DNA from 4 places in the Streptomyces vastus genome. Region 2 is predicted to be linked to each of the others. Evidence: riboswitches for the same ligand, from Rfam matches in the RefSeq annotation. Region 2 holds a riboswitch; each other region holds the start of a gene.

Region 1 (2,195 bases), on a different contig from region 2:
CCGGCTGCGGGCCGCGCACCCCGGTGTCGCCTTCGAGTCCTGCTCCGGCGGTGGCGGCCGGATCGATCTCGGCGTCATGGCGCGTACGGACCAGGTGTGGACCTCGGACAACACCGATCCGCTCGACCGGCTCGCCATCCAGCACGGCTTCAGCCAGATCCACCCGGCGCGGGCCATGGCCGCCTGGGTCACCGACAGCCCGAACAATCAGCTCAACGGACGCGTGAGTTCGCTGCGTTTCCGCTTTGTGAGCTCCATGGCCGGAGTGCTCGGGGTCGGTGGCGACCTGGCCGAGTGGAGTGACGAGGAACTCGCCGAGGCGCGGGACTGGGTGGCCCTCTACAAGGAGATCCGGCCCGTCGTGCAGCGGGGCGACCTCTACCGGCTGCGGGCGCCGGAGGGCGGGCTGAGTGCCGTGCAGTACGTCCACGAGGACCAGGCCGTGGTCCTTGCCTGGCTCCAGGCTCAGCATTACGGCGAACCCGTGGCGCCCGTACGGCTGCGGGGACTCGACCCGGCGGCGGTGTACGAATGCCTCGAAACGGGCGAAGTGTGCAGAGGTGCGGTGTTGTTGCATCACGGGCTGAGGACCGGCTTGCGCGGCGACCTTGATGCGGCAGTTTTCCGCCTGCGTCGCATCTGAGAGTTGTGTCCGTATTAGAGCGCCTTCATTCCAACTCGCTCTGGAATAGTTACTCCTGAATCCGTGATGCGTGAGCAGCGTCATATTCGTGACAGTCCGCTGTCGCCATGTTCACGTAATTCAAGCGTGTTTACAGGGGATTTCGAGAAGGCGGGAGACCGGTGATTCACGGAGTGTGACGGCGATTTCGGTCAAGGATCAAGAGAATGGGGCACATAGGGAACCCAAAGCTTGTCCCTGTCCGTCTTAGTCGCTTACGTTCACCACCAATCCGGGCGGACGCCTAATCCTGCCGCCGCCCGTAATCCGCACACCGATCCGTACACGGCAGGAGCGGGGGACCCACAGGTACAACGCCTGTTCCGGTCTCCGGAACAGGCTTGGGGTAAAGCTGCGCGAAAGCGTGGCCGGGCATCTCCAGCTCGCACCCGACAGCTCACCTCGTAGGCGCCGGAGAGGAATTCGCCATGCCCGCGAAGGGTAAGCACCGCCGCCCGAAGTCCGCGCGTTTCACCCGCTCGATAGCCGTTGCCTCGACCGGTGGCGCCGCTCTCGCGCTGCCTTTGCTGGGAGCGGCCGGCGCACAGGCCGCTACTCCGCAGAACGCGCCCGCGTCTGTTTCCAATAAGGCCGAATCCGTTTCCCAGAAGGCTGTTGAGTCCGCTCCGGTCGCCGCGCAGAAGAAGGCCGCGACCAGGACGTACGAAGTGAAGGCGGGCGATTCTCTCTCGAAGATCGCCGGCGAACAGAATGTCAGCGGTGGCTGGAAGAAGCTCTACCAGGACAACCGTCAGGTCGTCGGAAGTGACCCGGGGCTCATTCACCCGGGCCAGAAGCTGACCATCGGCAAGAGGGCCGCCGCGCCTTCCGGCGCCAACGAGGTCAAGGCCCCCAAGGCGGCCGAGGCGCCCCAGGTATCCGCGAAGAAGGCTGCGCCTGCCAAGGCGGCCGAGGCGCCCAGCAGTTCGAGCGGCTTCACCATGCCGGTCGAGGGTGCGACCGTCAGCACCCCGTACCGGATGTCGGGTGGCATGTGGTCCAGCGGCTACCACACCGGTGTCGACTTCGCCGCCGCGACCGGCACTTCGCTCAAGGCCGTGGGTGCGGGCACGGTCGTCTCCGCAGGCTGGGGCGGCGCGTACGGCAACCAGGTCGTCATCAAGCTCAGTGACGGCCACTATGCCCAGTACGCCCACCTTTCGTCCCTTTCCGTCTCGCAGGGGCAGTCTGTGACCGCGGGTCAGCAGGTCGGCCTCTCCGGCGCGACCGGCAACGTCACCGGTCCGCATCTGCACTTCGAAATCCGCACCACGCCGGACTACGGATCGGACGTGGACCCGCTGGCGTTCCTGCGCTCGCACGGCGTCTCCGTCTGACGTCACCAGCGCACTGCGCGGGCGGATCGCGTCTCCTCTCGCGCCGAAGGCCGGACCCCTGATCCCCGGGTCCGGCCTTCGGCTTGTTCCGGGGTCGACAGGGAGGACGGCTGGCGGTCAGGATCTGAGAGAGCAAGCGCTTTCTGCCTGTCTGTCAGATCAGTACAGGCGTCAGA
Region 2 (2,195 bases):
GAGATGCTCGCCCGGCACACCGGCCAGAGCCAGGAGCGGATCAGCGCGGACATCGAGCGGGACAAGATCCTGGAGGCACCTCAGGCAGTGGAGTACGGGCTGATCGACCGCATCATTGCGAGCCGTAAGACCTCGCTCGCCGCACCCGGCGCGAGGTGAACGGCGGATGCTCCCACCCGAGTTGCCCCCGCTGCCGGCACTGACCCGGGCGGAGGGTGAACTGGTCGACCGTTATCTGGAGGTGCTCGATCTCCTCGGCCGGATCAATCCGGCGAACCGCGGCGACACCTATGGCGGGCTGCGCGCTGCACAGGCACTGGTCACCAAGACCACCGCGCTGCGCGATGCGCTGAACCTGATGCACCAACGCGGTGAGCACGAGCTGCACGCACCGACCCTGACGCGGGCGTTGCGGGTCCTCGACGGTGAACGCCGGGCGGCCCGCGTCACCTTGCCGCCGGAGACCTCCGACATCTGACACCCACCGAGCGGCCCGGGGGCTCCACAGGCGACTGACGGGGCGTCCGGGCAAGAGGTGAAACGGACCAAATGACGTACCCCTGAAAGGAGTAGACGGAGGTACGTTCAAAGGCCCGTGCAACTTGCGCAGCGCGTGTACTCAAACACCGGAATCAGACATTCCGGTGCTGGTACGAGGGTCCTCTACCCCCTCGACGCTCGTCCGACAGCAGCCCCGTCCACCCGAACAGGTGAGTGGTGAGTAAGCCCACAAACCACCGATTCCGTTCGGACTTTCCGACATTCATGCGTCAAGATCCCTTCCGACGACAAGCCCCCGCCGCAGCGGCGGGGCGGTCCGGGCGGACGCCGAGTCCTGCCGCCGCCCGGATGACGGGTCGACAGAAGTGGATCGGCAGGAGTGGAGGACCCAAGCACGACGGGCCGCCGGAGACTTCCGAGTGGTCCTTGGGGTGAAGCCGCACACCGCGGCCGGGCAACTTCGCCAGCCCGAATCCGACAGGTCATCCTTCACAGGCGGCTGACGAAGGGTTGCGCATGTCTGCGCTCAATCGTGTCCCGTCGCTGTTGACCAGGGCCGGTACCGCATCGGCTCTCACCGTCGCCGTTGTCGGCGGCAGCGTTGTTGCCCCCGGTCTCGCATCCGACGCCGAAGCAGTAACCCCAGCGAAGAAGGCACTTCAGGTAGCGGCCTCCAAAAAGGGATCCCCCTACAAGTGGGGAGCCACGGGGCCCAAGCGCTTCGACTGCTCCGGGCTCACTCTCTACTCGTTCAAGAAGGCGGGGAAGAAGCTGCCCCGTACGGCCGCGCAGCAGTACAACAAGACGCGCCACATCTCGGCTTCGAGCCGCAAGCAGGGAGATCTGGTGTTCTTCCACTCGGGCCGGAACGTGTACCACGTCGGCATCTACGCCGGGAAGGGACGGATCTGGCACTCCCCGAAGACCGGGGACGTGGTGAAGCTGCAGAAGATCTGGACGAAGAGCGTCTGGTACGGCCGGGTCAGGTGACGCGCGTGGGGTGGCGGCGGTCATCGCCGCCACCCCACGGGGCGTGATTCGGGCGGCTGACGGGTTACTCATGGATCCATGGCCCAGCAACCGCCCAGCGACCGAGAGCCCGACGAGCGACGTCCGGGCGACGAGCGTCCGTACGCCCAACGGATGGAGCGGCGCGAGACGCCGCTCGAGCGCGCCGACCGCAACTTCATCGAACTGCTCCAGGAGCTGAGGGTCACCCAGACGGGCGTACAGATCCTCTTCGCATTCCTGCTGAGCCTCGCGTTCACCCCGCGCTTCCCGTCCCTCAACTCGGTGCAGCGCGCCACGTACATCACGACGCTGCTGCTCGCGGTGCTGTCCTCCGTGCTCCTCACGGCACCGGCCGCCCTGCACCGCCGGCTGTTCCAGCAGGGCGCCAAGCCGCAGATCGTGGCGGTCTCCTCACACCTCGCCCAGATCGGGATGGGCGTGCTGGCGTTCGCGCTCACCGGCTCGGTCCTGCTCGTCGTCGATGTGACGGCGGGCCGCCTCAAAGGGATTCTGGCCGGCGCGGCCACCATGGTGATCTGCTTCGGCCTGTGGGGGCTCGTGCCGCTCTTGATGAAACGGGCCGGCGGCAGGAGCCCGGACGATTCCTGAGGCCTGCCGGCCGGCCCACGGGTCAGGTCAGCACCGTCTCGAGAACGAGCCCCAGTCCCAGAACCGTAAGAGCG
Region 3 (2,195 bases), on a different contig from region 2:
AGCCACGTGTTGGGGCGCACCGTCTGTGCCACGTCCCCTCCGGGCCCGGCGTCACGGCCTGTCACAAGCCCTTCAGGGGCGTGGATTCCAAAATTCCGCACACACGCGCATTCCGGCCGGCTTGCTGTTACGGCGAGGGGGATGGGCGCTTCGAGCCCGGATGATCGGGCCGACCGTGATCGGTGGCAGGTGATCGTCCGTCAGCGCTCGATCTCGGCGTTCGTCAGCACGAGGAAAGCCCGCAGGAGCGCGGTCGCATGAGGGCGGTCGCGTGTCGGGCGTTCATGCGAACCTTGAGGGGATCCGCCAGTTCATCAGGTCGGCGAAGCCGTGCTCGTTGGCCGCACGCTCGCGGCTGACCAGCTTGTTCGCCTGCTTCTGAGCTTCGGTCAACGGGTGGCCCCGGCCGCCTTGCGGCCGGTGACGGTCACGGGTCGTCGAGGTCGTCGTCCAAGCCGACGAAGCCGAGGCCCTCAGAATGCATTTCCCACCGATGGGCCCCAACGGCCCCGCCCAGGTGGATGGACCCATGGACGGGGCACTTGTGGCCATGGCCGTGTCGCAGGCCGAGCCAGGCCCGATCAGTAAGGGCCGTTGACGTTGTCGATCGAGCCGTATCTGTCGGCGGCGTAGTTGCAGGCCGCCGCGATGTTCGCGACCGGGTCGAAGGGGTCCATCGACGTACCGGGCACGTGGTAGGCCTGGAAGGTCGGATCGATGGTCTGCAGGAGGCCCTTGGACGGGGTCCCGGCCGCGGCGTTGGAGTCCCAGTTGTTGATGGCCTGCGGGTTCCCCGACGACTCGCGCATGACGTTGCGGTGGATGCCGTCGTACGAGCCCGGAATCCCATGCTGGGCCATGATGTCCAGCGCCTCCTTGATCCAGCCGTCGAGGTCGTTCGTGTACGTCTTCGCGGCGGCGGGGGTGGCAGCAGCGGGCGCCGCGGACTTGGCAGCCGCCGGGCTCGCGGCCGACTTCTTCGTACCGACCGTCAGCGTGAGGCCCGGCTTGATCAGCGAGGGGTTGTCACCGATGACCGCACGGTTGGCCTTGTAGAGCTTCTGCCAACCGCCGCTCGTGGTGCGCTTCTTCGCAATCCTGATCAGGGTGTCACCCTTGACCACCTTGTGCGTGACGAGCTCGACCTGCGGAACCGCGGCTTGCGCAACCTGTGCGACCTGCGCCGCCGGCTGGGCGGCGTGAGCGCCGGTCACCCCCACGAACGGGAGCGCGAGCGCGGCCCCGCCCGTTCCTACGGGGACGACGACGCGGGCGATGCGGCGGGCTTTCGGACGGCGGTGCTTACCTCGTGCGGGCATGGCGAATTCCTCTCCGGCGCCTGCGAGGTGAGCTGTCGGGTTCGGGCGGGAGATGCCCGGCCGCACGATGAGCGCGACTTCACCCCAAGCCGTTCCGGTGCCCGGATCGGCGACTTACCTGGGTCCCCCGCTCCTGCCGTCAGCGCGTGGATGAATGGGGTTCCGAGGCGGCGGCAGGATTCGGCGTTCCGCCCGGATCGACGAGAACGTATGCGAGAGCACACACCCGAAACAAGCCCCGAAATCCCGGTCCGCCCCTTATGAACTCGTCGAAACGAGGGGGAAATCGCCCGATTATTCCGGAACGCAACCTTCAACTTACGTACCGCAAAGCGGAAGTTGCCGAGGCGCCACCTCAACACCCAATCCACCCGAACGTGACCCAATTCACGCGATCAAGCACCACTAAGCCTGAATAAAGCGGCAATGTAGGCAACTCGGGCATTACATTCTGCGGGGTTGTCCCACGTTGAGCTTGAAGTGGAGGCCGGAGCACCGGCGTCCGGGAAGCAGGCTGCCGCATAAGGTCGAATATCGGACGAAGCTCGCCTCTGGCCGCGTATACGCACGTGGTGCATGTCGACTACCCACCGGCACGTAGATCTACAAACGTTACAGATCGCCCATAATGTGTAACATTCGTAGCTGATACACCAATTTCACCTTGCCCAACCGTGCCGCCGCAGCGGCACGGTCGACGACCCTGAAGGTGGGCTGTCCATGCGACTCCGGACGCCCCCCTGCCCCGTTGCCCGGCACAGTCGACCGAGACCTCGCCCGGACGTCACAAACGCCGGACCTTGCGCAGTTCCCTCGCCACCAGGTCGCCGTCGGAACGTCGCCGCTGCCCGGCATAGAAGAGGGATGAGCCGGTCA
Region 4 (2,195 bases), on a different contig from region 2:
CTGTGGACTGGTCGCGGGCCTGACGCAGAACTCCGGCTCGGCCGACGTTGACACGGGCCTGGCGCAGGACTCGCCCACGCCTACCCCCACTTCGCCCACCGAGGCGGACTCCGGATCGGGCTCCGATTCGGGGCAGACGTCAAGTGACGACCCCGTAAAGGGTGATTCATCCGGTAGTTCCGACTCGTCCGATACATCCGCTGATTCGGGATCATCCGGTACGTCCGGGTCGTCCACCGGTACCTCGCAGGATTCCGGCGGCGACTCCACCGCCGAATCACCGAGCCCCGACAGCTCGCCCAGCCCGCCCACGGGCGCGACGAATGAGGGCGACTCGGGTAATTCCGGCCAGAACGCCGACTCTTCGAGCGGCGAGAGTGAGAGTACGAACACAGATGAGGGCACCGGCCGCCATCGCGGTGGCGGCGCCGAAGAGGATGCCGATGCCTCCCGTACGGACGACTCCGGCGGTCGGCATGCCTCGCGTGCGGGCGGCGGCTCACGCGATGCGGCGGGCGTCGCGGACGGCTCGTACACCGTCCGTTCCGGAGACAGCCTCTCGGCAATCGCCGACTCCCTTGGCCTCCAAGGCGGATGGCCCGAGTTGTACTCCGCGAACAAGCGCACTGTCGGCGCCGACCCGGACCTCATCCTCCCCGGTCAGCGCCTTGAACTCGGCACGGACTGAGAGGTGTGCAAGGTGCCGAACCGGGCCAAAAGTGGCGGCAGTTCGGGCTGGATGTCCGGTTTGGTGAAAGTGAGACATGGATCTCAAAGGCCCTGATCGTCTTTGAAATTCGGCGGATCGCATGTTTACGGTCGTGACCGCTCGCCACAGCGGGCCCCGACGGATGTCACGCCGAATCCTGCCAACGTCCGTACGGGAACAGTCGTCGCGTAAAGCGCCGTAGGCAGGAGCGGGGGACCCAAGGTAAGTGCCGGGCCCGGTCGTCGAGACCAGGTGCGGCTTGGGGTGAAGTCGTGCGGAGCGATCCGCACGGCCGGGCAACTCACCAGGCCCGAACCCGACAGCTCACCTCGTAGGCGTCGGTGAGGGGATCTCTTCATGCTGCTTTCCGGCAAGGGCAAGCACCGTCGCCCGTCCAAGACCACCCGCATAGCCGCGCTCGCCGGTGTCACCGGTGCCGCCATCGCCGCCCCGCTGATGGTGTCGGGTACGGCCTCCGCCGCCACCGCCTCCGAGTGGGACGCCGTCGCCCAGTGCGAGTCGGGCGGCAACTGGTCCATCAACACCGGCAACGGCTACTACGGCGGCCTGCAGTTCTCCGCCTCCACCTGGGCCGGCTACGGCGGCACGAAGTACGCCGCCACCGCCGACCAGGCCTCCAAGGCCCAGCAGATCGAGATCGCCGAGAAGGTCCTCGCGGGCCAGGGCAAGGGTGCCTGGCCGGTCTGCGGCAAGGGTCTGTCGAGCGCCGCGTACACCGGCGGCGGCTCCTCGGACTCCGGTGCCGCTCAGGAGAACACCCAGCAGTCCCAGCAGCAGAGCGCCCCGGCCCAGGAGGAGCGCGCCTCCCGCTCCGCGGACCGCCCGGCTGCCAAGAAGACCGTCACCACCCCGACCGGCAAGAAGGTCAAGAAGGGTGACGGCGAGTACAAGGTCGTCAAGGGTGACACCCTCAGCGAGATCGCCACGGAGAACGACGTCAAGGGCGGCTGGCAGAAGCTGTTCAAGCTGAACGACGACATCGTCGACAACGCGGACGTCATCTACCCGGGCCAGCAGCTGCACCTCAGCTGAACTGAGCCCCGGCTCAGCTGAAGCCCGGCCCCCAGAGCGGCTGAGGCTGAGCCCCCAGCAGTCCCGCCCCGGTGCGTGTTCCCCCGTACGCACTGGGGCGGGACTTTTTGTTCCGTTCGGAAACAATTTACTCTCGGTTCGGTCCATGAGAGGGGCGGACGGCTGGCCGATCGCCCGGAGCCGGTTAGGCTCGTCCTCGCGGAGCCGCCGCGGCTTCGCGCTGTGCGGGCCCAGCGGCCCGCGTAACCGCGTCACATCCCAGAAGGAGATGCTCGTGCCGTCCATCGACGTCGTCGTAGCCCGGGAAATCCTGGACTCCCGAGGCAATCCCACGGTCGAGGTCGAGGTCGGCCTCGACGACGGCAGCACGGGTCGTGCCGCCGTTCCGTCCGGCGCCTCCACGGGCGCCTTCGAGGCTGTCGAACTCCGTGAC

The links. A riboswitch is a leader RNA that binds a small molecule or an ion and turns the genes downstream of it on or off. The one in region 2 is predicted to bind cyclic di-AMP.
Region 1: another riboswitch for cyclic di-AMP. It lies ahead of ABD357_RS38715 (M23 family metallopeptidase); the one in region 2 lies ahead of ABD357_RS15840 (C40 family peptidase).
Region 3: another riboswitch for cyclic di-AMP. It lies ahead of ABD357_RS19350 (LysM peptidoglycan-binding domain-containing protein); the one in region 2 lies ahead of ABD357_RS15840 (C40 family peptidase).
Region 4: another riboswitch for cyclic di-AMP. It lies ahead of ABD357_RS33925 (transglycosylase family protein); the one in region 2 lies ahead of ABD357_RS15840 (C40 family peptidase).

Annotation. Positions count from the first base shown of each region.
Region 1 is NZ_BAAASJ010000118.1:255,355-257,549, forward strand. Features, by position in the region: gene ABD357_RS38710 (alpha-galactosidase) at 1-643, shown strand, start outside; cyclic di-AMP (ydaO/yuaA leader) riboswitch at 945-1,108, shown strand; gene ABD357_RS38715 (M23 family metallopeptidase) at 1,111-2,019, shown strand.
Region 2 is NZ_BAAASJ010000032.1:144,856-147,050, forward strand. Features, by position in the region: gene ABD357_RS15830 (ATP-dependent Clp protease proteolytic subunit) at 1-159, shown strand, start outside; gene ABD357_RS15835 (hypothetical protein) at 167-478, shown strand; cyclic di-AMP (ydaO/yuaA leader) riboswitch at 849-1,014, shown strand; gene ABD357_RS15840 (C40 family peptidase) at 1,018-1,491, shown strand; gene ABD357_RS15845 (DUF6328 family protein) at 1,570-2,121, shown strand; gene ABD357_RS15850 (LysE family translocator) at 2,144-2,195, opposite strand, start outside.
Region 3 is NZ_BAAASJ010000036.1:229,699-231,893, forward strand. Features, by position in the region: gene ABD357_RS19350 (LysM peptidoglycan-binding domain-containing protein) at 582-1,319, opposite strand; cyclic di-AMP (ydaO/yuaA leader) riboswitch at 1,324-1,474, opposite strand; gene ABD357_RS19355 (hypothetical protein) at 2,104-2,195, opposite strand, start outside.
Region 4 is NZ_BAAASJ010000104.1:204,539-206,733, forward strand. Features, by position in the region: gene ABD357_RS33920 (transglycosylase family protein) at 1-688, shown strand, start outside; cyclic di-AMP (ydaO/yuaA leader) riboswitch at 894-1,062, shown strand; gene ABD357_RS33925 (transglycosylase family protein) at 1,067-1,762, shown strand; gene eno (phosphopyruvate hydratase) at 2,031-2,195, shown strand, end outside.